2 regions of the Weizmannia sp. FSL W8-0401 genome follow, and region 2 is predicted to be linked to the other one. Evidence: riboswitches for the same ligand, from Rfam matches in the RefSeq annotation. Region 2 holds a riboswitch; the other holds the start of a gene.

Region 1 (14,727 bases), 2.5 Mb from region 2:
TGCTCCACTTGCTGCCTGGAAATGCCGGATAGCTGCCCTTTTCCCTGGCTAATTCCATGCTGCTTTTAATCGCATAGTAGGCAATGTTTTCATACAGTTTATCCGCATATTCGACGGCTGCTTCCGTTTCCCATTCAATTCCTTCAAGTGCCAGCAAATGATGCCAGCCAAACGTGCCAAGCCCGACCGCACGGTACTTCTTATTCGTAATTTGCACTTGTTTAATAGGTAACGTATTGACATCTATCACATGGTCGAGCATGCGGACCTGAATGCGGATAAGCCGTTCGAGCACCCCGTCCGGGACGGCTTTCCCAAGATTGATGGAACTCAAGTTGCAAACGACATAATCCCCGGAACGGTATTTCTTTACGATCATATTTTCTTCTTCGATCCATTCTTCAATCAGCTCAGTCGGGGACTGGTTCTGGGCAATTTCTGTGCATAAATTGGAACAGTAAATGATCCCTTTGTGGCTGTTCGGGTTTTGCCGGTTCACTTCATCGCGGTAAAACATAAACGGCGCTCCTGTTTCAAGCTGCGATCTCATGATGCGCTTCATAATCTCGATTGCCGGTACTTTCCTTTTTGAGCGGAGACCGGCATGAATGCACGCCTCATATTTTTCACGCCAGCTCCCTTTTCCCTTCTCTTCATCGTAAAAATCTTCAAGGGCAAACCCCATGACTTCTTTTACTTCATGCGGATCAAACAAATACCAGTCCCCGCGGTTTTCCACCTGTTCCATAAAATAATCCGGGATGCACACGCCCGTATAAATATCGCGCGCACGGAGCCGGTCATCGCCGTTATTTAACTTCAAATCGAGAAAATCTTCGATGTCGCGGTGCCAAACATCGAGGTAGACGGTAATGGCGCCTTTTCTTGTCCCGAGCTGGTCCACGCTCACCGCCGTATTGTTCAGTTGTTTGATCCACGGCACCACGCCGCTCGACATGCCCGGGAAACCTTTAATCGCGCTTCCCCGCCCACGGATTTTTCCCATATACACGCCGATCCCGCCGCCGTTTTTCGAAAGCTGGGCGATGTCGGTATTGCTGTCATAGATTGATTGCAGGCTGTCACTTACTGTATCAATGAAACAGCTCGACAGCTGGCCGTGCGTTTTGCCCGCATTCGCAAGCGTCGGGGTTGCGACCGTCATGTACAGATTGCTGAGCGCCCAGTACGCTTCCTTCACATGCTCCATGCGGGTTTCCTGCTGCTCATCCTGCATCAGGTACATCGCAATCACCATCCAGCGCTCCTGCGGCAGTTCATAGACATGCTTGTCAAAATCGCTTGCCAGATAACGGGTTACGAGCGTATAGAGGCCGGGATACGTAAAAAGCAAATCCTTCTCCGGGTCGATTATGCGGCCGAGCGTTTCGATTTCCTGCTTTGTATATTTGTCAAGCAGTTTTGGAGAATAAATGCCCTTTTCTGCCAGCTGCCTGAGCAAATCATAGAAAGGCCCGTACTTGAGGGCTGGATCATAATGCCGGTTTTTGGCGGCTTCGGCATAAAGCTTATGTAAGTAAATTCTTGCTGCAAAGAATGTCCAGGCCGCACCTGCTTCATCGATATTTTCAAGGGCATGTTTAATAAGCAGATCTGTTTTTTCCGCCAAAGTGGCGTCCGGGTCCCATAATTTTAAAATCTTTTCCTTATAAGCGCCGGTCTCAATGTCCAGGCCTGCGGACATTTGATCAATGAGCTGCAAAATCATTTCTTTTGATTCCAGTTGAATAGAAGTTGCCATGTTTTCCCCTCCCTTTTTTGAACGCAAAAAAGCCGTTCATTTCAGGGGGATGAACGGCAAAAACGGCAGAAAAACAGCATCCGTGATCATCTGTTCCGCCGTTTCCCGTTCCCGCACCCCGAAGAATAGAAACTTCAAGTATTGGCAGGTCTCCTGGCTTGTGTTTCATTCTAATGAAGCCCTTCCCATACCGCCGCCAAAAAAAAGCAGCCGGTACAGTGGTTCGCTCTTTCGTCCACACTGACAGTTGCGGGGGCAGCTCCGGTTTCCCACCGGATTCCCTTTTCAGGCATTTCAAAGCCACCAATACTCGCATACTATATTTAGTATTTTTTTGTTTAAGAATTTCTATATGTTGTTATCCTACCATATTCGACAAAAGATATCAATCCTCAGTTGCGTTGAATATGTGCCAAGTTTGTCCGTAAAAAGATGCCGGATACGGGCCAGCCTTCTTCGCCTTTTTTCTGAGCCATAGAATAGATGGCCCCCCGATATTTTCACAGTCCGTTATCCATTTTAGACGATTAAGGTGGCAGGTACAATACATCGGTTTGAATTTATCAGCTATCCCGGCAAACTTTGAATATCCCCCATAAATGGCAGTGGCTATAGGGGCTTGCACTAACAACTCAGCAGCCAATAAAACCAGCAAACATCCAAAAAAAGTACACATGGACGGGACTTTTCCAATATGGATAACCCTGAAGAAACTGTTGGAGACGCTGATTATGTATTTTTAGCACGTGTTGATGAGAAAACCGGGACTGAGTACAAAAATACAACACAAATTGAAACAGAAGATGGTACAAAAGAAATCTCCACACCCTATACCAATTACAAAGTGACAGTATTAGAAAATATGAAAGGAGAATTGGAGACTAACACATCTATTCCCGTTCAAAAAGCCGGCGGAATCTCAGAAGACGGAAGTTCTATTGTAACATTTGATGAAGATAATCTGCCTGCAGCCGGCCAATCTTATGTATTCTTAGCAATGCACAAGAAGATGGTTCTTTACTTGTTTCAGGCCCGAATTCAAACATAAAGGTTATACGTCCTGAATGGCGAAGAAAACTATATCCTGAAAGACATTGCAAAAAATGCCGGTGTGGTTCAATCACAGTTATTACCAGGATTTCAAGTTGCAGCAGATAAGCTTTTTTCATAAAAAGGTTGGGGCCAGCAACCGGCCTCAACCTTTTCACCTTTAATTCGTCTTTACTGCTTGAACTTGATAGCCTGTTTTTTCAACGATTTCTTTCAACTCATCTGTTGAAACCTTTGCCTCGTCGAAATCTACTTTTGCCTTGCTGGCGTTGAAAAGTACTTTCACATTTTCCACGCCTTCCACTTTGTCCAGCGCGCCTTCTATTTTTTTCATACAAGACGGACAGGTTAACGTTTCTAATTGCATCACGGCTTTTTTCATTCCGTTTCCCTCCTCGTATAATAAGTTTAAATCCAAAGTGGATGTCAATTTCCAGTTCATTCTGCTGCTCATTGACAAGTGAATATAAGATTTTGTATTCCGGGCGAGCCCGGAATACAAGTTCGGACTTGGACGCTTCGCGATGTTCCCGGATAATGGTCTTAGGATCGTTTGGGTCAATGCTTCCCCTCCTTGTAGCCTGACTACTCGAAAAGTCTGCATCCCCAGGTTCTTGCTTGAACGTCTAACCCGTAGGCCGTTCCTCCGGATCTCCGTGCTGGAAATGAGCAGTTCCAGGCAGCCCACGGCCCGGATGAGTTCTCATACGCGAGGCTGACAGATCGGCAAGCCATCTGGGGATATCCCGAAGCGTCCGATTCCATCGATCCCAATACAGAGAGGAGGAAATCATATGCCCTTATTTGTCGGTATTGACGTGAGCTCCAAAAACCTCGATGCCTGCCTGATGGATGGAATGGGGGAAACGTTGGCCACCCAAACGGTGACAAACAATCTTCCCGGTGCCTCTGAGTTAAGAGACACCATCCTCCAACATGCGGAGGCGGATGACACCATCCAGATCGCCATGGAGGCCACATCTGTGTATAGTTGGCACCCGGCAATGTTTTTCCATGAAGATCCCGAGCTGAAACAGCGTCGTACAAAGGTGTTTACCCTGAATCCGAAGCTGGTGAGAAATTTCAAAAAGGCTTATGCCGAGATGGACAAGACCGATCCCAAAGATGCCTGGGTAATTGCGGACCGCTTGCGTTTCGGGAGATTGCCGAAATCCGTGATTCAGTCAGAACAATACCTTGCCCTTCAACGGTTAACACGGATGCGCTATCACCTGATTCAAAGTTTAACCCGGGAACAACAGGTATTTTTGAATCATCTGTTTTTCAAATTCAGTGCCTTTAACCTTGAAGTGGATACACCGGTCTTCGGTCATGCCATAACGGAATTTTTGCTTGAGGCCTATAGCCTCGATGAAATTGCCCAAATGCCTCTGGAGGACTTAGCGATGTATCTCCAGACCAAAGGCCATGGCCGCTTTAGCGATCCCGAGGATTTGGCCGCATCCATCCAAAAAGCTGCCCGGTCCTCTTACCGGCTTTCTAAATGTGTGGAGGATTCGATTGACTTGGTCCTGGGCAGTTCTATTGAGATCATCCGGCATCTTAAACGCCAAATCAAGGATTTGGATAAGGCGATTGCCCGCGTTCTTGATGGAATCCCGAATACCCTCCAGACCATTCCGGGAATAGGCCCGGTGAGCTGTGCTGGGATTCTCGCTGAAATCGGCGACATTGAGCGCTTTGACGACCAAGCCGCGATCGCAAAATTTGCCGGATTGTTCTGGCCCCGCCACCAATCGGGTGATTTTGAGGCTGATGACAAAATGCTTGCGCGTACAGGCAATCGTTATCTCCGGTATTACCTGGTTGAGGCTGCCAATCTGGTCCGGCGACACGAACCTGAGTACCGCGCCTTTTACCAAAAGAAATATCGTGAGGTGCATAAGCACTCACACAAACGCGCCCTCGTCTTAACGGCAAGAAAACTGGTGCGCCTGATCGATGCGCTGCTCCGCAACGATCAAATTTATGCGCCGAAAAAGAAGGTGACGCGATGAGGTAACCAGGTAACCATCATCGATAGCCTGAACTTGAAAACTTCCAGATTATTCCAATTATCTGGAGGCTTAGTTCAGTATTGCCATTTTTACGACATAGAGCCAACAAAATTTCCAATTCACTTGTTTTTAACCCTTGACATCACACCGTAGGACTTTTGTTTTTATTTTACATGCCGCACCGGTTTCCGTAATTGATCTCCATCAAGTTCGCCCATTTTGCTGATCTTGAACTTCTGCCGTCCGCCTTTTGGTGCAAACCCGATCAACCGCATCGCATTGAGAATAACAGCTAAAACGCTGCCTTCATGGACAAACATGCCGGCTGCAAGGTCTACCTGCCCCCGGAGAACCCCAACAAGCAAAAATACGACGACCGAAAGTGCCACTGCTATATTCTGTTTCATATTCCGCATCGTTTTTTTCGAAAGGGCAAAGGCATGGGCATATTGGGAAAGCTTGTCTGCCATCAAAACGATATCAGCCGTTTCGATAGAGATATCCGTTCCGCCTTTCCCCATGGCAAGCCCGATATCTGCAGTTGCAATCGCAGGGGCATCATTCATGCCGTCTCCTGCCATCGCCACAACCGCTCCTCCCTCTTTCAGTTTCTTCACATACTCCACTTTTTCATCCGGAAGCAGCTCTGCATAAAAGGCATCAATGCCCAATTGGCTGGCGACGGCCCGGGCGGTATGGCGGTTATCGCCCGTTAACATGACGATCCTTTTGATCCCGGCAGCACGCATATCCTCCAAGGCAGCCCGGGCATCTTCACGGATTTGGTCGGCGATGGACAGAATGGCTTCTAACTTTCCATTGGCTGCAATAAAAATAGCCGTATTCCCCATTTTTTCACGATCGGTTGCGTAACTGCCCGCTGATGGAGAAATAGCGATGCCTTGTGCGTCCATCCATTTGCGGTTCCCCGCTGTAACGGCGATGCCGTCAATGGTTGCCGCAATTCCTTTCCCTTTTATCGCTTCGCCTTCCTGCAAGTGGTACCGGTTAAACGGGATGCCTCTTGCTTCAGCTTCTTTCACAATCGTTTGGCCAAGCGGGTGTTCAGAGACGGTTTCCGCCTTGGCTACAAGCCCGAGCACTTCCTCTTCGCGCCTTTTGCCAAACAGGTGCACATCCGTGACTTCCGGCTTTCCTTTTGTCAGCGTGCCGGTTTTATCAAATACGAGCGTATCCACTTTTGCGAGTTTTTCCATCACATCGCCGCCTTTGATCAGCGCACCGTGTTTCGCGCCGTTTCCAATCCCCGCTACATTTGACACGGGAGCGCCAATCACAAGCGCACCCGGGCAGGCAATGACCAGGAAGGTAATCGCTTTGTGAAAATCACGGGTAAAAACAAACACAGCAAGTGCAAGGATGACAATCGCCGGTGTGTAATAGTTGGCAAACCGGTCGAGAAAACGTTCGGTTTTTGATTTTGCATCCTGGGCTTCTTCCACCAGTTCAATCATCTTTGCAAACGTTGTGTCATCCCCGACTTTTTCAGCGATCATTTCGATATAGCCGGTATCCAAAATCGAGCCGCTAAAAACAGGATCGTTTTCTTTTTTCATGACGGGGGCCGGTTCCCCGGTAACCGCTGATTCATTCACGAATGCCCGGCCCTTTGCAATGGTCCCGTCAACCGGTATTTTGCCGCCCGGGAGGACTACCAGCTTGTTCCCCGCCCGGACGCGATCTGCAGCCGTTTTTTTGCGGGTTCCGTCTTCTTGAAGCAAGATCGCTTCCTGCGGGGCCATATCCGCCAATTGCTTTAAAGATGAACGGGTTTTTTTTAATGTCCTGGCTTCTAAATAATCGCCGAACAGAAACAGGAAAGTGACAGCTGCGGATTCCATATATTCGTGGATCAGGAAGGCGCCTGCAACCGCCACCGTAACGAGCAACTCAATACTGAACGTTTTCATCCTGGCCGCTTGCCAGGCTTTGATGGCGATGGGAAGGACAGCAGCAACGGTTGCCGCCATCAAAAAACCACCCCTCCAGGCGTAAAAGCCCAACCATTTCATCAATAAACCAAGAACGATCAAAACGCCGGCGATCCATGCCAGATGATACTTATGTTGATGGATTTGTTCTAACATTGGGACTCCCCCTCACCTGTTATACGATTATTTTAAAAGAGCCCGTTGCTTTCATCATTGACCCTTGTCAAGATTTTTTAATTTAAAAATACACCGCAGGACGGGTCCATTGAAAAAATGCGCAAGCAAAATTTTGCACACACAAAAAGCGGCGGGCCGCCATTATAGTGGTTTCCCGCCGCTTGTTTATTTTGTTCGGTGCTTTTTAATGGTGCCCGCCGGCTGATGTTGCCTCATCTGCATACAATAACAGCCCGTCCAAATCAGGAATTTTGATTTTCTTATTTGGCAACTGCTCTATTAATCCCTGTTTTTCCAGGTTTGTAAACTTTCGGCTGATGGTTTCGGGGGTTGTTCCCAGATAAGAAGCCAAATCTTTTTTAGACATTGGCAAGGCAATCACCGTATCATCCGCGCCGCTTTGTTCCACACAACTGGCTAAAAAGGAGATGATTCTGGATTCCACGTTTTCGACCGCTACCCGGGCCGTTTGTTTTTCCGATTCTTCCAAACGCTTCGTGATTTCCGTTAAAATTTTTAAAGCGATTTGGGGATATGCCAGCAAATAGGCTTGAAGGTCCTTCTGTTTCATCCTGCAGATGGTCGAATCCTGCAGGGCCTCTGCGTAATTCTCATGAATTTCCCCCGGTTGAAAAACAGCCAGCTCGCCGGTAAAATCACCCGGGTTTAATATGCGGACAAGCTGCTCCTTTCCCGAATCAGCCAACCGGTAAATCCTCACTTTTCCGGTATGGATAATATACAGCGTATCATCTCTTTCCCCTGCCCGGAAAAGCATTTCCCCTTTTTGTAATGCCAGCGTTTCAACAGACGCCCCGATTTTCGCCATCTGTTCTTCTTCCAGATGGTTGAAAATCGGCACGAGCCGTATGCATCCCGCATGGCTGTTACAACCATGCCCGGGATGGGAACCATGGATATGATGACGGCACTCCATATGACGAGCCCCCCTAAAAAAGGATTTGATTTTGCCCAAGCGCTATGTTCATTGGATGATGGCTTAGCTTCTCATGCCATTTTACCCGGAAAACGCTTTACAGACAAATTGCCCCGGATGCGGTATAGATGATGTGTGGCGATCACAAAACAGCTCGTGGAACTTCACGGGGGCTCTATCAATGTAAAAAGCGAACCTGGCAAAGGCACTGCAGTACGCATTCTTTTGCCGATATTGCCGTGAAATATGCGGCAGTCTACACCGTTTCAAGCTCCATTAACGAGACCTTTTCTTCCAGCGCAATGCGCGCATTTTTAGTTGCCAGCTGCACCATTTCTTTTTTCTGCCCGCGTTTCGGCTGCACGATACGGGCGGAAATGCACATTTCGGCCGCTTCCTTCCCAACTGCTGCCGGAAGGAGTATTTCCTTTGGCAACGCATTGCCCCCATTGCCATAAAAAAGCTGTAAAAAGCCAAGAAATGCCCTTCCCGGCTCCTTGCTTCCGATCGGCCTGAACATAACCTCCCTCTCCATAATCCTGCCATCACGCATATAAAAAACATGGACGCACATCAAGCCGCCTTGCACAGCAAAGCCGAATATATCCCGGCTTACAGGGTCGTTTAGCACGATATTTTGATGTTCCATGGTCACTTCAATTTGCATCATTTGTTCCTTCAGTTGTTCCGCTTTTTCAAAATCAAGCTGAGTTGCTGCCTGGTTCATTTCTTTTTTCATGTCTTTTAAAACTTCCCGGTAACCGCCGTGGAAAAAACGGACAATTTTGCGGATTTGTTCCTTGTATTCTTCTTCACCCACTTCCCTTGCACAGGTGCCAATGCACAGCCCAAGCTGGTAATACAGGCAGGGGCGGGTGCTTGATTCCGGACAACGCCTGAGCGGATAAAGCCTGTCCAGTACTTTTTTTGTCTCCGCTGCCGCCCGGGCATTCGGAAACGGGCCGAAATATTTCCCTTTATCACGGCCTGCTTCGCGCGTTAAAATGAGCTGAGGGTGCCGTTCATCCGTAATTTTGATAAAGGGGTAGCTTTTATCATCTTTTAGCATAATATTGTATTTCGGCCGGTACTGCTTAATCAGATTCATTTCCAGCACCAAAGCCTCCTTGTTGGTCGCTGTGACGATCCACTCCAGATCAGAAATCTCTCCGGCAAGCTGGGTTGTTTTTTCATCATGGGAACCAGTAAAGTAAGAGCGTACCCGGTTTTTCAGCTTTTTTGCCTTTCCAACATAAATGATTTCCCCTTCCCGGCTTTTCATCAAATAGCACCCCGGCTCTTCCGGCAAAAGGGAAAGCTTGTGCAGGATAACGGTATTCATTTCTACACCAGTCCCAACTCGCGGCAGCGCAAATCAAGTTTCCGGGCAAAATCTTTGCAGGCGGTTTCGATTTCCTCATCCGGGACGACATCTACTTTTAACCCGTCCAACAGCAGCTCGCACCCCTGCTTTTTCAATGCTTCCTCCATCGTATCCACCGCGGTGGCGAAATGCTCGTAAAACGAGTCGCCGGCGCCAAACACCGCCCCTTTTTTGCCGGTTAAATCGACACCCGGTAGCTCCTCATAAAAATCGATCATCTCATCCCAAAGATCACCCTCATCCCAGGTATTTGCGCCGATCAAAATCAGATCATAACCGGCAAGCTCGTGCGGCGATGTATTGGTTGACTCTGCTATATCAACGGCATAACCCGCTTCTGTCAGGGCTGCCGCAATTTGTTCTGCCATAAATTCCGTTGTACCTGTCATGGTTGAATACACAATGATCGTTTTCATCTTTTTTCACTCCGATCCGTTAATATCCCCTCTCTTTATTCTATCTCAATTGTGAAAATCTGCATTTGATCTGCATCAAGTTTTAGTTACGGCCCAGTCTAAAAATTCCCATGCCGGATCGGCGGCACTTCTCTCTTGGACAATGAAAGATTTGAAAGCAAAAACATTTTACTTTTCTGCAAAAAAAAGGGCATTTTTTAAAGGGATTTTCTTATTGTTTGCATAATAAATATGGATGAACCGGTGAAAATGCGATGAAAAAGATGGACGGGCGAATGTGTGGATCAGTAAAAAGTGTTCATAATAAGGGGACTGAACCATGAAAAGAAGCACAAAAATTACTTTATTTTCAATTATAGGAATAATACTATTCCTCTGGGTTATTGGCATATTAAGCTTCTACTTAAGATGAGAACAGATAAGAAAGAATCAAAGAATAGAAGCTTCAAACAGCTTAAAAACCTTCCTTTTTACCTCTAAGCCGTTTGAGGCTTCTTCCTGGTATACCCTCTTTGGATATCTGATCCGGTTTAGATACCGCCCATGCCGGATCGGCGTGCACATCTATGCAGATAAGTGGAAAAAATAGGAATACATTCTCTTCCTTGACAACCCCTGTTCGATCAACTATGATGGATTTGAAAACGAAAACATTTTACTTTTTCACAAAAAAGAAAGCGCTCACGATTCAACTTGTCGACAAGTATACTAATCTTACAATCTTATGAAGAGGAGGATCTCTTATGGAAATCGGGATCGTTGGACTTGGAAAAATGGGTATGAATTTATCACTCAACATGCTGGACCACCAAGTGGATGTAAAGGCGTATGACACATCCAAGGATGCGGCCGCACAATTGTCATCCCTTGATCCGCGGGCAAAGTGCTTTCCTTCATTGGAAGCGCTGGTCCAAAATCTTGAAGCCCCGAGAAAAATTTGGGTGATGGTGCCGTCCGGGGAACCGACAAACGAAACCATTAACAGGCTTAGCAGTTTGCTCAGCGCCGGCGATATTGTCATAGACGGCGGCAACTCTCATTATACCGATTCACGCAGGCATTATACGTCGCTTCAAAACAAAGGCATTCATTTTCTTGATGTCGGCACGTCCGGCGGAATCAGCGGAGCCCGGCATGGCGCCTGCCTGATGATCGGGGGAGACAAGCCGGTATTTGATCAGTTGGAGCCCCTTTTTGAAAAAATTTCGGAAAAAGATGGATATTTATACACCGGAAAACCGGGAAGCGGCCATTTCCTCAAAATGGTGCATAACGGCATTGAATACGGCATGATGGAAGCATTGGCTGAAGGGTTTGAAATTCTTGAAAAAAGCCCGTATGACTACGACAACCAGGCTGTTGCAAAGGTATGGAACCACGGATCCGTCATTCGCAGCTGGCTTGTTGAACTATTGGAAGATGCATTTTCGAAGGACGCCCATCTCGACGAAATCAGCGGGGTCATGGCATCGTCCGGTGAAGGCAAATGGACGGTTGAAACCGCACTTGATTTACAAGCATCCATACCGGTTATTGCCTTATCCTTAATGAACCGGTACCGTTCCCTTGAAAAAGATACTTTTACCGGCAAAGTGGTTGCCGCACTCCGGAATGAATTTGGCGGGCATGCAGTGACCCGGTCCGGCCAGTAAGCTGCCTGAAATGGAGACAGGCTTTTCGGGATCAAATTTACACGAACGGGAGTTTTGAATATGCTGCAGTTCCCTGAACAATGGATGAAAAATGCATCTCTTGGCGAGCAGATCGCAAATGAATTGCGCCTGCTGATCCTTACAAATGAAATCAAACCCGGCGACATCATTTCCGAAAACCAGATTGCGCGGAAATACGGAACGAGCCGTTCGCCGGTCCGTGATGCATTGAAAGCTCTTGCCAACGACGGCCTTATTCAATTGGAAAGAATGGGCGCCCGCGTATTGGGAATGGGGCTGGCAGATATTCATGAACTGTACGATGTACGTGAAATGATTGAGATTTTTGCGCAGCAAAGAGTGTCTGCTGCTCCACAGGAACAGTTGATCCAGTTCCTGAACGAGACGATCGATAAAATGAAGATTGCAGCAAAATACGAGAACCACAGCGATTTCGCCTATTACGATTTTTCTTTCCATGACAGGATCATCCGCCATGCTGGCCATAAACGGATCTTGAATCTTTGGAATGGCATGAAGTCCCTGATCATGGCCGTACTCCTCGTGACAACGGAAGATGTTTTTGCCCACGGCCCGGAGCATCTGGCATGGGTCATTGAAAAACACCGAAAAATCGTAAACAGCCTTTTAACCGGAAACGAAGAAAACGTGGAACAATCTGTTTCTGCCTATTTTAAAGACTCGAAAAGAACACTCGATAAATCTTTTCCGGAAGAGGGAAAAACGGAGTAGGCGCAGCCTGCCTGGCACAGGGTTTTATATTCCAATCTCTTTTCGGCAATCTGGCCCGGAAAGCATCGCTTTTTATTGCATTCAAGTTGTCGACAAGTATTCAATGAATTTGCTACGTTCGCTTTAACATACTAAAAAGGAGGCTTTTATGATGCATGACGCCTGTATGATAGGGGTTGATATCGGTACAACCAGCACCAAAGCCGTGCTTTACAGAACTGACGGGACCATTTTGGCAAATGCCAATCAAGGTTACCCGTTGTATACGCCGGATGCATTTACTGCAGAACAAGATCCGGACCAGATTTTTCAAGCTGTCCTTCATGCCATTCAGGCCGTTACAGCGAAGAGCGGCCAAAGCCCCGAAACAATCCGGTTTGTCAGCTTCAGCTGCGCCATGCACAGTGTCATCCCTGTAGGTCGGGAAGGCAAGCCGCTTATGCGCTGCATCACTTGGGCGGATAACCGGAGCATGGGCTGGTGCCGCAAACTGAAAGAAGAATTGGGCGGCCACGAAATCTATATGCGGACGGGGACGCCGATCCATCCGATGTCCCCTTTGCCAAAACTGATGTGGCTGCGCCATGAAAGGTCTGAAATCTTTCAAAAAGCAGCAAAATTTATTTCGATTAAAGAATATGTTTTTTACCGTTTGTTCCATCAATACGTGGTTGATTATTCCATTGCCTCCTGCACCGGCCTGATGAGAATGGATAACTTGTCCTGGGATGAAGAAGCATTAAAACTGGCCGGATTAACGGCGGACCGGTTATCCGAACCCGTTCCGACAACACATATAATGAGCGGGCTTGATCCCCGGTATGCAGACCAAATGGGGTTGGGCAAAGATACGCCATTTGTGCTCGGCGCAAGCGACGGTGTGCTTTCAAACCTCGGCGTGGACGCGATTGATCCGGGGGTGGTTGCGGTCACCATCGGCACAAGCGGCGCGATCCGGACCGTGCTGGACCATCCTTCTGCTGACCCAAAAGGCAGGCTTTTCTGCTATGAATTGACGGAGGATAAATGGGTGGTAGGCGGGCCTGTCAATAACGGAGGCGGCATCTTGAGATGGGCAAGGGATGAATTTGCAGCTTCCGAGGTTGAAACGGCGAAACGGCTCGGCATCAGCCCTTATGATGTGCTGACAAGAATGGCATCGCGTGTGAAGCCGGGTGCGGACGGGTTAATTTTTCAGCCGTATTTCAGCGGGGAACGCGCACCTTTGTGGAACCCGAATGCCCGGGGCGCCTTCTTCGGCTTAACTTTGCATCATGAAAAACAACATATGATCCGGGCCGTACTGGAGGGCATCATTTACAACCTTTACAGTGTCATGCTGGCCATGAAGGAAAGAACCGGAGAACCGGCACGGATCCAGGCAACCGGGGGATTTGCCCGTTCACCGCTTTGGCGCCAGATGATGGCAGATATTTTCAATCAGCCGGTCAATGTTCCGGAAAGTTTTGAAAGTTCCTGTCTGGGGGCGGCTGTGCTTGGCTTGTATGCGGTAGGAGAAGCGGACAGTCTGGATGTCGTTTCCACAATGGTTGGTTCTGTACACAGCCATCAGCCGATTCCGGAAAACGTGGCGGTTTATGAGCAGCTATTCCCGATCTTCATCCGCCTTTCGCGCAAACTGAACGATGAATGGAACGATATTGCTGCTTTTCAACAATCGCAATTTGGAACAGACGCGGAAACATGAACGATATAAGCTGAATTTGAGTTTTTATATCAAACCCGAGCACCCATGCATGATGCCTATTTTTACAGCAGGCAACAGTACTGCGATATTTTTGTGCCTTTTATACAGGTATTGACCGCGGCCTGAATAACCGTTCTGCCTTTGCAAAACGAATGCGAGGCAAGCAGTAGCCGCGTTTTAAAGCATACATTGCCCGACGCCGGCCGCGTTTTAAAGCTGCAGATGAATGCCGGCTTTAGCCGGACATTTTCTCCGTTTGAACCGGGAATGTTTTTCAGCCGGCTCCGGAAACAAGCCAGCCCTATTTATACATCGGCGGTGTTGCGGCCGGGGGAAAGGCCCCCTGTTTTGCATCCAACTGATAGAGGCCATTCGCTTCATCAGCAGCTGATGCCCTTAAAATTATAAAAGAAAGCAGTGATTTTCATGAGCAGTGCTTATCTCATCACGATTACCATCCTTGCCATTGCACTCGTCATTGTCGGGGTCACATGGGTAAAATGGCATGCATTCATCAGTCTGTCAGTTGCAAGTTTGGCTCTTGGCCTTGCAGCCGGCCTGCCAATCACAAAAATTGTGATAGATTATGAACAAGGTGTCGGGGGTATTCTCAGTTCATTGCTGGGGATTCTTGCACTGGGCACCATTCTAGGGAAAATGATGTCCGAATCAGGCGCCGGTATACAGATTTCAAATTATTTCACCCGGGCATTCGGTGACCGTAATCTTCCATGGGCCACTTTCTTTGCCGGCTTGATTATCAGTATTCCGGTATTTTTTGAAGTCGGCCTTGTCATTTTACTGCCGCTTGTGATTGCGATCCAAAAAACAACGAAGAAAAATCTTTTGCTGATTGCGATCCCGATGATTTCTGCTTTATCCATTTCACACGGCATCGTCCCGCCCCATCCGGGAGCA
Region 2 (14,727 bases):
TATAGTTGAACAGGCAGCTGCCTGCGTGAAACAGGCAGCCTTAGGCTAAATGCGTTCGATTCGCGTTTTTTCTTTTGCAATCAGTTTGATTAAAACCGGCCCTAAAATTAAATAAAAGAAGAAGTTTCCCGCGGCATGGTAGCTGTCAAACAACAGCCCGCCGAGGTAGTATGTCCAAAATGCAAACGGCCCGCCGATAAATAAATAATTTAATGAAACCATAAAGCCGAACAGGAAGCCGGTAAAAGCTGCATACAGACATAACACGAGATGCGGGATTTTTTTGTATAACTCTTTCTTGCCGAGCAGGCCGGAAAGCACCGCGATACTCCCCCACGCAAGAAATTGCATGATCGCAAACAGCCCCATGCCGAGAAACATGTCGGAACCGAAGACCGTCAAAAAGGCAAGCGCCAAACCGAAGCGGATGCCGAAAACAAAAGAACTGCAAATGATGATCACGGTGCACGGCTGGACATTCGGGACCGATGCCATCAAAATCCGCCCGGCGACGCTCAGGGCCGCCAGCATGGCAAGAAGCGCCATTCTCCTTGTCAGCCGTGAAGCGGTTTTCGCTGACTTCCTTTTTTCAAGCGGCTGATTCCCCATTTTATGCATCTCCTATTTAGAATAGAACCAGACAACCTGATCGCCGGTTTTTAGTTTATACGACCCTGCGGAAACGTTTGGCTCTTTTCCGTTTACTTTATATTTCCAGCCGCTCATGCCGCCTTGATCCCCTTCATACTGTCCATTAATGCCCTTTACATAGACGGTTGCACCGGACCCGGAATAATCGAGGCTTACGCCTTCAGAAGCGGCGGCTTTTTTTAAAGCGGAAAATGCAGTGTCTCCGCTTTTATAACTGTATTTGCCGCTGAAAACCGGCCCTTTGTAGCCCTTTACGGTTAAGGAAACCGTTTCGGCTTTTGCTTTAGATGGCGCTGCGGTGTTGCCGGAAGCGTGGCTGCTGCCGGACCCGGACGAAGAAGCCCCGGTTGTCGTTTTCGTTGATGTGCTGGTTGTGACCGCCGTTTTGGTATTTGTGGCAGGTGCTTTATCCGTCTTGCTGTCTGCAGAAGCCTTTTCTTCAGCATTTTTGGAGTGGGCAGCTGAATCCGCCGCATTGCTTTCGGATCCGCCCGTATTGCTTTTTTCATCCGTTTTGTTGCTGCCGGCGGCGTCCGTTTTCTTTCCGGTTGTACTGTCTTTTGCTGCCGTATCCTTTTCCTTTGCTGCAGTGTTTGCAACTTGTGTTGTTTCAGAATAAGTTTTAACGGTTTTCGATTCAAAATGGAAACCGTCGATAAAAAACCAGGTGCCGAATGCAATCAATAAAACGGCAATACTATCAATAATGATACTTTTATATTTCATTCCTGCTCATACCCCCAGAAATTTTTTACGGATGATTAGCAGGATGACGCCTGCACCCGCAGAAAGGGAACCGACCCAGCCGTGCACAGGAGAAACACCCGTTGTTTTGGTAATGACGACTTTTTTCGGCTCTTGCTGCGCATCTTCTGCAGGGGGTGCCTGGGCAGCTGCAGTTGCAGGTTTGTCCTCTTTTTTTGCATTTGAAGCTGTTTTTGTTTTTGCCGGCGTTTGTTTTTTGGCTGCGGCCGGTTTTTCCACCGTATTGGTTTTTGTAGTGGTGTTGTTATGCGTAATCGTATGGTCTTTCGTATTCGTAATGATGTTCGTTTTGGTTACGACTTCTTTCGTATGCTTTTCAACCACTCTCGGAGGAGCTGCAGCCGGGCTGTGACCGGGACTTTTGCCTGGATCTTTGTCTTCAGCATCCGAATCAGTTGCGCCCGTACTGCCGGCATGGGATCTGCTAATATTCCTGAAGTTATACAGGGTATCTCCTTTTAGAAAAAGGTCATAGGCGACAAGGGCTTGGAAAACCTGTTCTGTTGAAAAGCTGTCTGAAGATTCGCTTGTCGTTTTCCATTTGTATCCGCCGTTTTTGGAATCTTTATATGTGCTGAGTGCAGAAATAGGATTCGTGCCTTTTTTAACAAAATCACGGGTTGTCGGGTCAACGCCGACAGAGACAAGACCGATGATGGCCTGGGCGGTTGTGCACGAATTAATGCCGTAGTTGTCAAAGCTGGCGTTTTCTTTTTCTGCTGCCTTCAAGTATTTGATGCCGTCCCGGATTGCCTGGTTCACATCTATATCATGTTTATCCTGATAAGTGCCAAGTGCGGTCAGTACCATGCCGGTTGAGTCAACATCCGAATTTTTGGCGGAAGAACTCCAGCTCCAACCGCCGTCCGGAAGTTCCGCATCAACCAGTTTTGCTGCAATTTTAGCAGGAGTATTCGGTGCATCACTCGGAATCTCATAGTCATCCGTATTCAAAGCGATTAAATCATAGGCATATCCGGTTACCGAGCTTTCTGCCGCCGTATCGTATACGCGTTTGATCAAATTCTGCTTTTGAAAGTTTTCCGGATCCTCTCCAATCGCTTTTAGAGCGATGATGGTCTTAACGAGTTCCGTACCGGTTACCTTTTTGGCATTCACCCGGTCTGTTAAAACTTTCCGGTACTGCTTTATCTCATTGGCTGTTAGCAAATTCTCCTTTGCCAGTGCGGCTACTGCAAAATCAGAGTTTAAAGCGGAAGATTTAAAATATGATGCCGTATTCTTTATGTCTTTGCTGACAGATACTGCTGCAAAGCTTTCGGACGGGAAAGATAACACAAAAATAAGAACAATTCCCCAGAGAATCCCGAACCATTTTTTCCCCACCATTACCGCTCTCCTTTCCATAAAAAAACCCCTGTACAAAAAGAGGTATACAAGGGCAAAAATTTTTCGCCTATACCTCGTAGGCTTCAAATAAACCGGCAGCTTGGGAGAAAGATCTGACTTAGGAAAATTTTTTCCATCACAGTGGCGGGACCGTACAGGAATTTCACCTGTTTCCATCGCCCAAGCCCGTATTTAGATGCCAGTTACTAATTATAGAACAACCCCTGCCTGTTGGAAAGGACAATTTCTGCCACTGTTTCATTGACAAACAAGCGGTGCTGTGCTAAAAAATAAGATGTTAGCACTCTTGCGTTCGGAGTGCTAAAGGGGCATTGCCATCATTTATACATATAAAGGAGAGATCGAAGTGGCGGTAAAGGAATTTAAAGCAGAATCCAAACGGCTTCTCGACATGATGATCCACTCGATTTACACGCAAAAAGAAATTTTCTTGCGCGAGCTGATATCCAACGCCAGCGACGCAATCGATAAAATTTATTACAAAGCTTTGACAGATGAAAATTTAACATTTGATAAAGACAGCTACTACATTAAAATTACCCCGGACAAAGAAAACAGGACACTGACGGTTTCCGATACCGGGATCGGCATGACAGAGAAGGAACTGGAAGAAAATCTCGGCACCATTGCGCAAAGCGGTTCACTTGCGTTTAAAAATGACAATGAAATGAAAGACGGATATGACCTCATCGGCCAGTTCGGCGTCGGTTTCTACTCGGCATTCATGGTGGCAGATGAAATTACCGTCATTTCCAAGGCTGCAGGGAGCGATCAGGCTTATAAATGGCAGTCGAAAGGCGCGGAAGGCTATTCAATTGAACCGTGCGAAAAAGACGGCAACGGCACGGATATTATATTGAAGCTGAAAGAAAACACAGAGGATGAAGACTACGATCAGTACCTGGAAGAGTACCGGCTGCGGGCCATCGCGAAAAAATATTCTGATTTTATCCGCTACCCGATTAAAATGGAAGTAACGGAAAGGCGCCTGAAAGAAGGCAGCGAAGATGAGTACGAAGAGGTCAAAGAAGAACAAACGCTCAACAGCATGGTCCCGATCTGGCGCAAAAACAAAAACGAACTGACAGACGAAGATTATGAGCAATTTTATATGGAAAAGCATTACGGCTTTGACAAACCGGTTAAGCATATCCACATCAAAGTCGACGGCACTGTGCGTTACAATGCGATTCTTTACATTCCGGAAAAAATTCCGTTCGATTATTATACGCCGGAATATGAAAAAGGGTTGGAACTGTATGCGAATGGCGTCCTGATTATGGAAAAATGCCCGGATCTTTTACCGGATTACTTCAGCTTTGTCAAAGGGATGGTCGATTCCGAAGATTTGTCTCTGAACATTTCGCGGGAAATGCTCCAGCACGACCGTCAGCTGAAGCTGATTGCGAAAAATATCAAAAGCAAAATCAAACGCGAACTGGCAAACCTTTTGAAAGAGAATCGCGAGCAGTACGAAGCGTTTTTCAAATCATTCGGCCGCCAGCTGAAATTCGGTGTGTACAATGAATTTGGCGCGCACAAAGAAGATTTGCAGGATCTCCTGATGTTTTATTCTTCAAAAGAGAAAAAGCTTGTTACGCTTGATGAATACGTAAGTCGCATGCCGGAAGACCAAAAATACATTTATTACGCAACCGGCGAGTCGATCGACCGGATTGAAAAATTGCCGCAGACGGAACTTGTGCTTGATAAAGGATACGAAATCCTTTATTTTACGGAAGATATTGATGAATTTGCGATTAAGATGCTCATGAATTATAAGGAAAAAGAATTCAGGTCCGTGTCAAGCGGCGACCTCGGCTTTGAAACGGAAGACACAAAAGAAACCGATGCCGAGGAAAAAGAAAACAAAGATCTCTTTGCATTTATGAAAGAGTCACTGGACGGAAAAGTGAAAGATGTCCGCGCCTCGCACCGCTTAAAATCGCATCCGGTCTGCTTCACCACGGACGGCGAAGTGTCAATTGAAATGGAAAAGGTGCTGAGCGCCATGCCGAACGGGCAAAATGTGAAAGCCGATAAAGTGCTCGAAATTAACATCCATCATGATGTATTTAACGCATTAAAAGAGGCGTTCGCCCATGACAAGGACAAATGCAAGCTTTATACAAACCTGTTGTATAACCAGGCGCGGCTGATTGAAGGGCTCGAGATTGAAGACCCGGTTGCATTTTCAAATGATATTTGCAAAATGATGGCATAAGGAAGCCCGCATATTGCAAAAAAGCCACGGGACATCCAGCAAATCTACGGCCCCCGCGACGGCCGGCATGGTTGCTGTGCCCGTGCCGGTGAGCACCGGGACATTTGCAAACCGTATGGCTGGAACATTTCATGAATAGCAGTAGTTTATATGACGAAGAAGGCTCCATCTGAAGCAAGATGGGGTCTTTTTGTATTTTTTATAAAAAAAGGGTTGCCCGAATGGGAAAGGTGATGTATATTTATAACATATTATTTATAAATATTAACTTTGGCGCACACGAACAATACAAGGGGGCCATCCAATGAAGGAACAGCTTAGACACCATTTGAGTCAAATCGAGTCCAAGCTCTGGGAAATGAGCGACTACTTATATCATCATCCCGAACTTGGCGACCAGGAATACCAGTCTATGAAATTGCTCACGGATTACCTTACGTCACACGGCTTTTCGGTGGACAAAGGGATTGTCGGCAGGCCGACTGCTTTTAAAGCCGTTTATGACAGCGGAAAACCGGGACCGGCAGTTGCCTTTTTATGCGAATATGATGCGCTTCCGGGTGTCGGCCACGGCTGCGGCCACAACATGATCGGAACGATGAGCGCAGGTGCGGGCTTGCTTTTAAGCAAAATCATTGGTGAAACCGGCGGCCGCGTGGTGGTGCTTGGGACACCGGCGGAAGAAACGAACGGCGCGAAAGTTGCGATGGCGGAACAGGGCATTTTCAATGGGATCGATGCCGCGATGATTGTCCACCCGGCCGATGAGTCGTATGAAAGCGGCGAGTCGCTTGCGATGGACGCGATCCAGTTTGACTTCCGCGGGAAATCAGCCCATGCGGCATCCAATCCGGAAGACGGCATTAACGCACTCGACGCGGCGATCCAGTTGTTTAACGGCGTAAATGCGCTCCGCCAGCATGTCACTTCCGATGTCCGTATCCACGGCATTATCAAAGAAGGCGGCATTGCCGCAAACATTGTCCCTGATAAGGCGGTAGCCCAGTTTTATGTGCGCGCCAAAGCACGCGCTGTTTTAAACGAAGTGGTTGAAAAGGTGAAAAGAATCGCACAGGGTGCGGCGATGATGACCGGTGCCGCCGTGCAAATATCCAATTACGAACTAAGCTATGACAATATGATCACCAACAAGACATTGTCGAAAATGTTCACGGAAAACCTTTTACAAACAAAAGTGAAAAAAGTCAATCCGCCAAAAACCTCATACGGATCCATTGATATGGGCAATGTCAGCCATGTCGTGCCGGCGATCCACCCGTATATCGGCCTGGATGCCCCGGGGCTTGTCGCGCATACAAAAGCATTTGCCGATATGACGATTACGGACAATGCGCATCAGATCTTATCGAGCGGCGCGCTGGCTTTGGCCATGACCGGATTTGACCTTCTCACAAATGGGGAACTTTTGGAAAAAGTAAAAGGCGAGTTTGCAGAAACCGTTAAAAAAATACCGGTAAGCAGCTGAAAAATGGCAATCCTTTTTAAAATAGGGATCTTTTCGAACATTGCGCATCGTGTTAAAATACATTTTGTTGAATAAAGATACTTACCAAGAATGATATATTCATAGGGGGAAACATTGTGAAAAAGATCGTGTTAGGCATCGCAATTGTATTTTCAATGGTGATTGCGGCAGCTTGCGGCCAAACGAACAGCAGCAAAAGCACCGCGAAAAAAGAAAAAACGCTCGTCATGGGCACTTCAGCCGACTTTGCCCCGTTTGAAACAAGGGACACAGCAGGAAAAGTCATTGGATTTGACGCGGATCTCGCCAACTATATTGCAAAAGAACTGGGATACAAACTCGAAATTAAAGATATGAAATTTGACGGATTGATCGGGGCGCTGCAATCGCACCGTGTTGACATGGTCCTTTCCGGGATGTCCGCAACGAAAGAACGCGCCAAAAACGTCGACTTCTCCACCCCGTACCATCATTCAGGGGAAATGTTCGTTACGTTAAAAGGTTCCCCTATCAAGACACTGAATGACTTGAAAGGCAAAACTGTCGGCGTCCAGCTCGGCACCATTCAGGAAGAGGGCGCGGACAAGCTGAAAGGGAAGTACAATTTTACGGTCAAAAAACTGGACAACTCCACAAACTTAATTGAAGAATTGCTTTCAAAACGGATTCAAGTAGCCTATCTGGATAAATCGGTCGCAGAAGGTTATATCAAGAAGCAAAACCTGGCCGGCTTTGATGATCCGACCTCAAGTTCCCCGGGTATGGCGGTTGCCTTTCCAAAAGGCAGCAAGTTGACGGCAAAAGTCAACAAAGTGCTGGCAAAAGCGGAAAAGAACGGGAAGCTGGATGAGCTGAGAAAGAAATGGAAACTTGACAAACAGTAATGCATGCAGGCGTCTTGCTGAGCAGGGCGCTGTTTTTTCAAAATAATCAAAGTGAGGTGTAAGGCATGAATTTGGATTTCAGCCAAATTGTGCCTTATATTCCTTTTATTTTAAAAGGAATATGGGTAACTTTAAAATTTGTATTCTTTGCGATCCTTTTCGGGTTCGTGCTCGGCACGATTTTTGCCCTTTTTAAAATTTCACATATTAAAACATTAAAATGGATTGGCGATATTTATACATCGATTTTCCGGGGCACGCCGCTTATCGTGCAGCTGATGCTCATTTATTTTGCCATCCCGCAGCTGACCGGTTACGATATTCAGCCGTTTCCGTCCGCAATTCTCGCATTCGGCCTGAACTCCGCCGCTTACGTTTCGGAAATCATCCGGGCCGGGATCCAGGCGGTCGACAAAGGCCAGACCGAAGCTGCCCAGGCGCTCGGCGTACCGTATTATTTAATGATGAAAGACTTGATTTTACCGCAGGCGATGAAAAATATTTTGCCGGCGTTGATGAATGAATTTGTTTCCCTGACAAAAGAGTCTGCCCTTGTATCGACCATCGGTTATCTCGATTTGATGCGCCGTGCCCAGGTTGTCGGCGCGCAAACGTATCACAATTTTGAACCGCTGCTGTTTGTTGCCGCGATTTACTGGGTGCTTGTCTTTATCCTCACCATGCTTGGCAGACAAGTGGAAAGGAAGATGAAATACAGTGATTAAAGTCGAACATCTCCATAAGCAGTTCGGGCATAATGAAGTTTTAAAAGATATTACAACAGAAGTCGGAAAAGGGGAAGTCGTCGTTGTCATCGGACCGTCCGGATCCGGCAAATCGACCTTTCTGCGCTGCCTGAATTTCCTGGAGGAGCCGACAAAAGGGCGGATTTGGATTGACGGGGAAGAAATCACCGATAAAAAAACGAATGTAATGAAAGTCCGCTCGGAAATTGGAATGGTGTTCCAGCACTTTCATCTTTTTCCGCATAAAAAGGTGCTGGACAATCTGACTTACGCGCCGATGAAAGTAAAGAAGATGAACCGCCATACCGCCGAAGCAAAAGCGCGCGAATTGCTGGCAAAAGTCGGCCTGACGGAAAAAGAAGGCGCATATCCGGACAGCCTTTCCGGCGGGCAGAAGCAGCGTGTCGCGATTGCGCGCGCGCTGGCGATGGAACCGAAACTGATGCTGTTTGACGAACCGACATCCGCACTTGATCCCGAGATGGTCAAAGAAGTGCTGAACGTCATGAAAGACCTTGCCCAAACCGGCATGACGATGGTCATCGTCACACACGAAATGGGCTTTGCCCGCGAAGTGGCCGACCGCGTCCTGTTTCTTGACGGCGGAAAAATTTTGGAAGACAGCACACCGGATGAGTTCTTTTCGCGCCCGAAAACAACCCGGGCACAGGACTTTTTGGACAAAGTATTGTAAAAAACACAGTTGTTCACCGAAAGGAGCTGCTGGAAACGAAGGCAGCTCCCAAAAAAGCTAAGAAAAGACGTTGGGACACCGCCTCAACGTCTTTTTCCGTTCTATATGTTGTATACTGACATGCAAAATCACTTTTCCAATGGCTTCCCAAACAGCAGGGCAGCCTTTTTCTTTTTTCACAGTTGCCTGCCGTTCCAGTCAGCCGGCTGTTTTCACCGTAACTTCAAGCTCCATTTCCACATTTCCCTGAATGGCCCGGCTGATCATGCATGATTTTTCGGCTTTTTCCGCGAGTTTCCGCGCGAGCCGGACGTCGCTCTCGGATGCGCCCGGTTTCAGCACAATTTCCGGCCGGTGGATGATCTTTTTATACGTAAATACGCCGCCGGTCACATCGACGATCCCTTCTGATGCCATTGTCAAACTTTCTTTCTCCAGGCTGCTGCGTTCCATCATCGCCGCCAGCGTAATGATATAACATGTTGCGGCAGCCCCGAGCAACATTTCGTCCGGATTTGTGCCGGCACCCGGACCGCCCATCTCCGGAGGAATGGAAATTTTTGCCACCAGATTTCCGCATGCGATGTTCCCTGTATCATTGCGAAGCCCCGGCCAGTCTGCTTTTAAATGAAAGTGATGTTCTGCCATGTGCAACCCCTCCTGTTAAAATTTACTTTCTGCTGCTGTTGTGTTTTTGCTGGCTGCTGCTTTTCTCCCATGGACGGCATAATAAACGGCAATACACAGGACAACCCAGCCCGAAACCGCAAGATACAACATCCGGAAATCCATCAAACCGGCAACTGTCCCGAGCAGATAAGGCCCAGATCCGCTTGCCAGGTCAAGAAAAATGAAAAACGTCGAAGTTGCCAGGGCTTTCCGGTTCGGCGGCGAAAGCTGAATGGCAATTGCCTGGAAACTGGACTGCACGGTGCCGTAACCGATCCCGATCAAAGCTCCTGACAAAAGCAGCATCCATCCGCTGTGCGCCTGGCTGAGCAGGACGAAACCGGCAATTAACAAAATAAACAGCGGGTAAACGACAACATTTTCCCCGCGTTCATCAAACCATCTGCCTGTGAAAGGCCTTGTAATGACGAGCGCTGCCGCATATACAAGGAAAAAATAAGTGGCGGCGCCGGTTAGTCCAATGTCCCTTGCATACAAAGATAAGAAAGACAGCACGCTGGAATAGGCAAGCGTAACCGCAAAAACTGCACCAGAAATCGGCACGGCAGCCGGTTCAAAGTAATCTTTTACTTTAAAACGGGCCATTTCCTTCACTTGTGCATTCGCAGGCGCCGGTTTTGGAACGGATAACAAAATGGCAGAAATCAGATCGATGAATGCAATGATGCTTGACACCAGCACGATCATCTGAAAATCGGCAAACCGGGTAATCAGAATCCCTAAAAACGGCCCGATCGCCATCGCTAAATTCATGCTTGTCGCATAATAGCCGGTGCCTTCCCCGCGCCGTTCATTCGGGATGATATCCGCGACAATGGCGCCGGCCGCTGTCGTAATCACGCCGTGCATTGCTCCCTGGATAAAGCGCAAAACCATCAAAAGCAGGAGACTGTCAGCTTTAAAATGAAGCAACATCACCGCCAGAAAAACAACCAATCCGCTGACCAGCATCTGCTTGCGGCCGATTTTGTCGAAATATTTACCGGCAAATAACCGTGCAATGAGCGAAGCGAGCACAAATATTCCCGCCGCAAGCCCTGCCATCCCCTGGCTTGCATGGTAGGCGGTTGTGACATACATGGCAATACTGGTCATTAACAAGTAAAATACAACGTGCGTAAAAAAATTTGTGGAAGAAATCATAATGAAGTCTTTCGTCCACAATTTCGGTTTATCCAAAGGAAGTACCCCCCATTTCTAACATACAAAAACAGGTAACTTCATTATAGAACGTTTCAGCAAGAATATTCAATGTGTTTCTATACCAGAAATAACAGAAGCTCTTCTTCGAATATGTCCATGCCGCATTTTCCACCTGGCATGGTGGGGGTGCCCGGCGCAGAACCGTGCTGCAAAGAGTGCAGCACCGGCAAAGGGATGAAAATCAGCCGACGCAATTTTTTAATATAGGTGCCCATGCTTCAGGGGGTGCGGCACCCAGCGAGAAAGATTACCAAGCACACTTTTTCAGCAGCCCCCTTGCGTTTCTAACGCAGCGCCATCGAAGAACATTACAAAGTCAGAACAAGCATTCGGTCCGATGGTTTACCATGGGGGAAACGTGCACATGCGCAATCGTTGCCTTATCCCTTAATGCCGGTGTATACTTTGAAATATAAATGTTTACAAAGTGAATAATTTAAATATAGAAATACTTTCCAAAGTTATCACAAAATATTATTCTCATGGCTGTCAAAACGCCTGCTATCAGCACGGCTTTTCCATCCGCAAGCTTCCCGCAACCGGTTTGCCGGGAGACAGATTTTTTAAAAAACAATCTTGAAACCGGATACGGTTGCGCTGCTTAAACAAAGGGTTCGAAAAACGTTAAAGCAGCCAACTGCTACTTCTTTCTTGCAGCAAATCAAAACGAAATGCTGTGGCATTACCGGCTGGGTTTTTTCAGTGACAAAATAGAAAACATTTGTTATTATATGATAATAATCTTTTTAAATGAATACAAGGATGGAGGCGTCTATATGGATTTTCAATTGTTTCCGGAAGGCGACGGCGCAATCCTGATTGAAGCAGGGAAAGAAATCAGCCTTGCAAACCACAGGAAAATCCGGGCGATCGTTTCATTAATCGAAAAAGCGGCGCCTGCGTGGATGATTGAATATATTCCCGCCTACACAACAGTCACCGTTCTGTATGACCCTTTCAAAGTTTATGCAAAATTTGGCGAATATCCCTACAGATATGTATCCCGCTATTTCACCCGGCTTCTTGAAAAAGCGCAGCCTGCATTTATCCCGGAACCGCGCACAGTCGATATCCCGGTATGCTACGGCGGCAAATTCGGGCCGGATCTCGAAAATGTTGCCCGCATCAACGGCCTTACCCCTGAAGAAGTGATCCGCATCCATGCTTCCGGCGACTACACCGTATACATGATCGGATTTGCACCAGGTTTTCCTTATATCGGCGGCATGCCTGAAAAAATCGCAGCGCCAAGGAAAAAAACGCCGAGGCTCAAAATACCGGAAAGATCGGTCGGAATCGCCGGGAAACAAACCGGGATTTATCCGATCGAAACACCCGGAGGCTGGCAAATCATCGGCCGGACCCCTGTCAAACTGTTCCGGCCGGACCGGGATGGGCCAAGCCTCCTGCAAGCGGGCGACAAAATCCGCTTCCGGCCGGTGAGCCTTGAAGAATACCAGGAACTGGAGAAGATGCCGTCATGATTAAAATCATCAAACCGGGCATGCTGACAACGGTGCAGGATCTCGGGCGGCACTACCAAAAATACGGGGTTGTCCAAAGCGGGGCAATGGATGCTTTTGCCCACAGAGTCGCAAACTTGCTTGTCGGCAATCCGGAAAATGAAGCAACACTGGAAATTACGCTCACAGGGCCGGTGCTGGAGTTTCAGAACGATACACTGATTGCCATTTGCGGCAGCGGGTTCCATGCTGTTTTGGACGGGAAACCGGTCGGGCTATGGCGCCCCGTGAAAGTGAAAAGCGGCAGTGAACTCAGACTGAGGCAGGGCGGGACCGGCTGCCGCGTCTATTTGGCAGTGGCCGGCGGGATATCTGTTCCGGAAGTGCTGAAAAGCAAGTCAACTTATTTGCGCGCAAGGATAGGCGGTTTCAACGGCAGGGCGCTCCAGGCGGGCGATGTGCTCGAAACCGGGACTCCCGGGGAAGTCTCCAGGCAACTGGCTGCATCTCTTGAATACCCGCCGGCATGGTCTGTATCGAAAAACATGCTGCCGGATTACAGTCCGTTTCCAACGATCCGGGTCATTCCGGGCCGCCATCACGATTTATTTGCCGCAGAAAGTATTGAAACATTTTTCCATGAACCATACCGCCTTTCGCAAAATTCCGACCGGATGGGGTACCGCCTCGAAGGTCCGAAACTGGCGGTAAAAGCGGCGCAGGAGATGTTATCTGAAAGTGTCAGCTTTGGAACCATCCAGGTGCCGTCCGGCGGGGAGCCGATTGTCCTGTTGGCAGACCGGCAAACGACAGGGGGATATCCGAAAATCGCCCAGGTTGCTTTTGTAGATTTGCCGTTACTCGCCCAGCTGAAGCCGGGTGATAAGCTCAGGTTCAAAAAAATAACGTTGCAGGAAGCACAGTTGCTTTATATAGAAAGAGAAAAACAAATTCGCATGTTGAAGGGAACAATTGCCTATCAGGCGAGAAGGAGGGGCACGCATGCTGAGCGTTGATCTGAACTGTGATATGGGCGAAAGTTTTGGTGCCTATACCATTGGGAGAGATGAAGAAATACTGGATTTGGTCACTTCCGCCAATATTGCGTGCGGTTTTCACGCCGGCGATCCGGCTGTGATGCGGAAAACGGTCCGGATGGCGGCTGAAAAAGGGATTGGGATCGGCGCGCACCCCGGGCTCCCGGATTTGATGGGGTTCGGGCGCCGGAATATGCAAATTTCCCCGCAAGAGGCTTATGATATGACCATCTACCAGGTCGGTGCCCTTGCTGCGTTTGCAAAAGCGGAAGGAAGTACCGTCCGGCATGTAAAACCGCACGGCGCACTTTACAATATGGCAGCCAAAGATGCGAGACTCGCCGAAGCCATTGCGGAGGCGGTTTATGACGTCAGCCCCGGCTTGATTTTATTCGGGCTTGCCGGCTCGGAACTTGTGAAAGCCGGAGAGAAAGCCGGCTTAAAGACGGCGAGCGAAGTTTTTGCCGACCGGACTTATCAACAAGATGGCTCTTTGACACCGCGGCGCGAACCGAATGCCTTGATTGAAGACCGTGAAACGGCGGCAAAACAGGTGATCCGGATGATCAAAGAAGGCGTGGTCACCTCCGTGCAAGGAGAAGATGTCAGCGTCCGTGCGGATACAATCTGTATCCACGGCGACGGCAGACAGGCGCTTGCATTCGCGGAATTTATCCGCCAGTCGCTTGAACGGGAAGGAATCAAGATAGAAAAAATCAGCCATTTGAGCTGAACAGGGTGGCGCCAACTGGAATTCCGATCGCCACCCTTGGAATGGGAGGAAAGCAGCACAACGGCTTATCCCGAAAAATCGCAGTCTCTCCGCGTAAAACCGGGCCCAATGCTATGACCAATATATTTCCCGAGTCTGCAGGGGTTAAACATTCATAACCTTCCCTCGCAAAGCCGGGCCCAACCAACTGCTGGCAGAAAACAAGCAGCACAACGGCATATGCCCGATTGGTTTAACAAATCACCGCGGAACTGCTGCTGATTGAAATTATACATTTTCCCATCACACGTGAATTCCCCCGCCTTAAAGATTACAGAACAAAAAGTACGGGTGGGGGCTATCTGTATATAGAAAAGGAGTGAACGGGTATGGTATTGATCGGTGTTGCACTGATTATCATTGGATTTGCACTCAAATTTAACCCGCTGGTCGTTGTGACCGTTTCGGGCCTTGTCACCGGATTGATCGCGGGCCTCCCGCTGAAACAACTGATTACGCAATTCGGGGAAGCTTTTACAACAAATCGCTATATGTCCATCTTAATTATTACCTTGCCGGTGATCGGCCTTTTGGAAAGAAGCGGGTTGCAGGAACAGGCGAAACATCTCGTTTCCAAAATCAAAGCAGCAACGGCCGGTAAAATCCTCACGTTTTATCTGCTGATCCGTGAAATTGCCGCAGCGCTCGGCCTGAACAGCCTTGGCGGGCACCCGCAGACAGTGCGGCCGCTCATCGCGCCGATGGCTGAAGGGGCGGCGGAAGCAAAATACGGCGATGTTC

Evidence for each region. Region 2 has a riboswitch for cobalamin ahead of NSU00_RS13640 (terpene cyclase). Riboswitches for the same ligand answer to the same signal wherever they lie in the genome.
Region 1: it holds a riboswitch for cobalamin, as region 2 does, so the genes downstream of both, NSU00_RS01370 (ribonucleoside-diphosphate reductase subunit alpha) here and NSU00_RS13640 (terpene cyclase) in region 2, are expected to answer to the same signal.

Annotation. Positions count from the first base shown of each region.
Region 1 covers NZ_JBBPAG010000001.1:255,974-270,700, reverse strand. The annotation lists gene NSU00_RS01370 (ribonucleoside-diphosphate reductase subunit alpha) at 1-1,762, opposite strand, end outside; cobalamin riboswitch at 1,889-2,085, opposite strand; gene NSU00_RS01365 (hypothetical protein) at 2,457-2,810, shown strand; gene NSU00_RS01360 (heavy-metal-associated domain-containing protein) at 2,973-3,194, opposite strand; gene NSU00_RS01355 (IS110 family transposase) at 3,607-4,830, shown strand; gene NSU00_RS01350 (heavy metal translocating P-type ATPase) at 4,995-6,938, opposite strand; gene NSU00_RS01345 (Crp/Fnr family transcriptional regulator) at 7,144-7,896, opposite strand; gene NSU00_RS01340 (ATP-binding protein) at 8,032-8,139, shown strand; gene uvrC (excinuclease ABC subunit UvrC) at 8,153-9,238, opposite strand; gene NSU00_RS01330 (flavodoxin) at 9,241-9,696, opposite strand; gene gnd (phosphogluconate dehydrogenase (NAD(+)-dependent, decarboxylating)) at 10,440-11,348, shown strand; gene NSU00_RS01320 (GntR family transcriptional regulator) at 11,409-12,101, shown strand; gene gntK (gluconokinase) at 12,253-13,809, shown strand; gene NSU00_RS01310 (GntT/GntP/DsdX family permease) at 14,236-14,727, shown strand, end outside.
Region 2 covers NZ_JBBPAG010000001.1:2,783,658-2,798,384, reverse strand. The annotation lists gene NSU00_RS13650 (ECF transporter S component) at 46-609, opposite strand; gene NSU00_RS13645 (DUF4430 domain-containing protein) at 622-1,377, opposite strand; gene NSU00_RS13640 (terpene cyclase) at 1,384-2,784, opposite strand; adenosylcobalamin (AdoCbl) riboswitch at 2,821-2,968, opposite strand; gene htpG (molecular chaperone HtpG) at 3,134-5,011, shown strand; gene NSU00_RS13630 (M20 family metallopeptidase) at 5,316-6,497, shown strand; gene NSU00_RS13625 (transporter substrate-binding domain-containing protein) at 6,614-7,381, shown strand; gene NSU00_RS13620 (amino acid ABC transporter permease) at 7,447-8,106, shown strand; gene NSU00_RS13615 (amino acid ABC transporter ATP-binding protein) at 8,099-8,821, shown strand; gene NSU00_RS13610 (OsmC family protein) at 9,020-9,469, opposite strand; gene NSU00_RS13605 (MFS transporter) at 9,485-10,690, opposite strand; gene pxpB (5-oxoprolinase subunit PxpB) at 11,491-12,198, shown strand; gene NSU00_RS13595 (5-oxoprolinase subunit C family protein) at 12,195-13,193, shown strand; gene NSU00_RS13590 (LamB/YcsF family protein) at 13,180-13,947, shown strand; gene NSU00_RS13585 (DUF969 domain-containing protein) at 14,316-14,727, shown strand, end outside.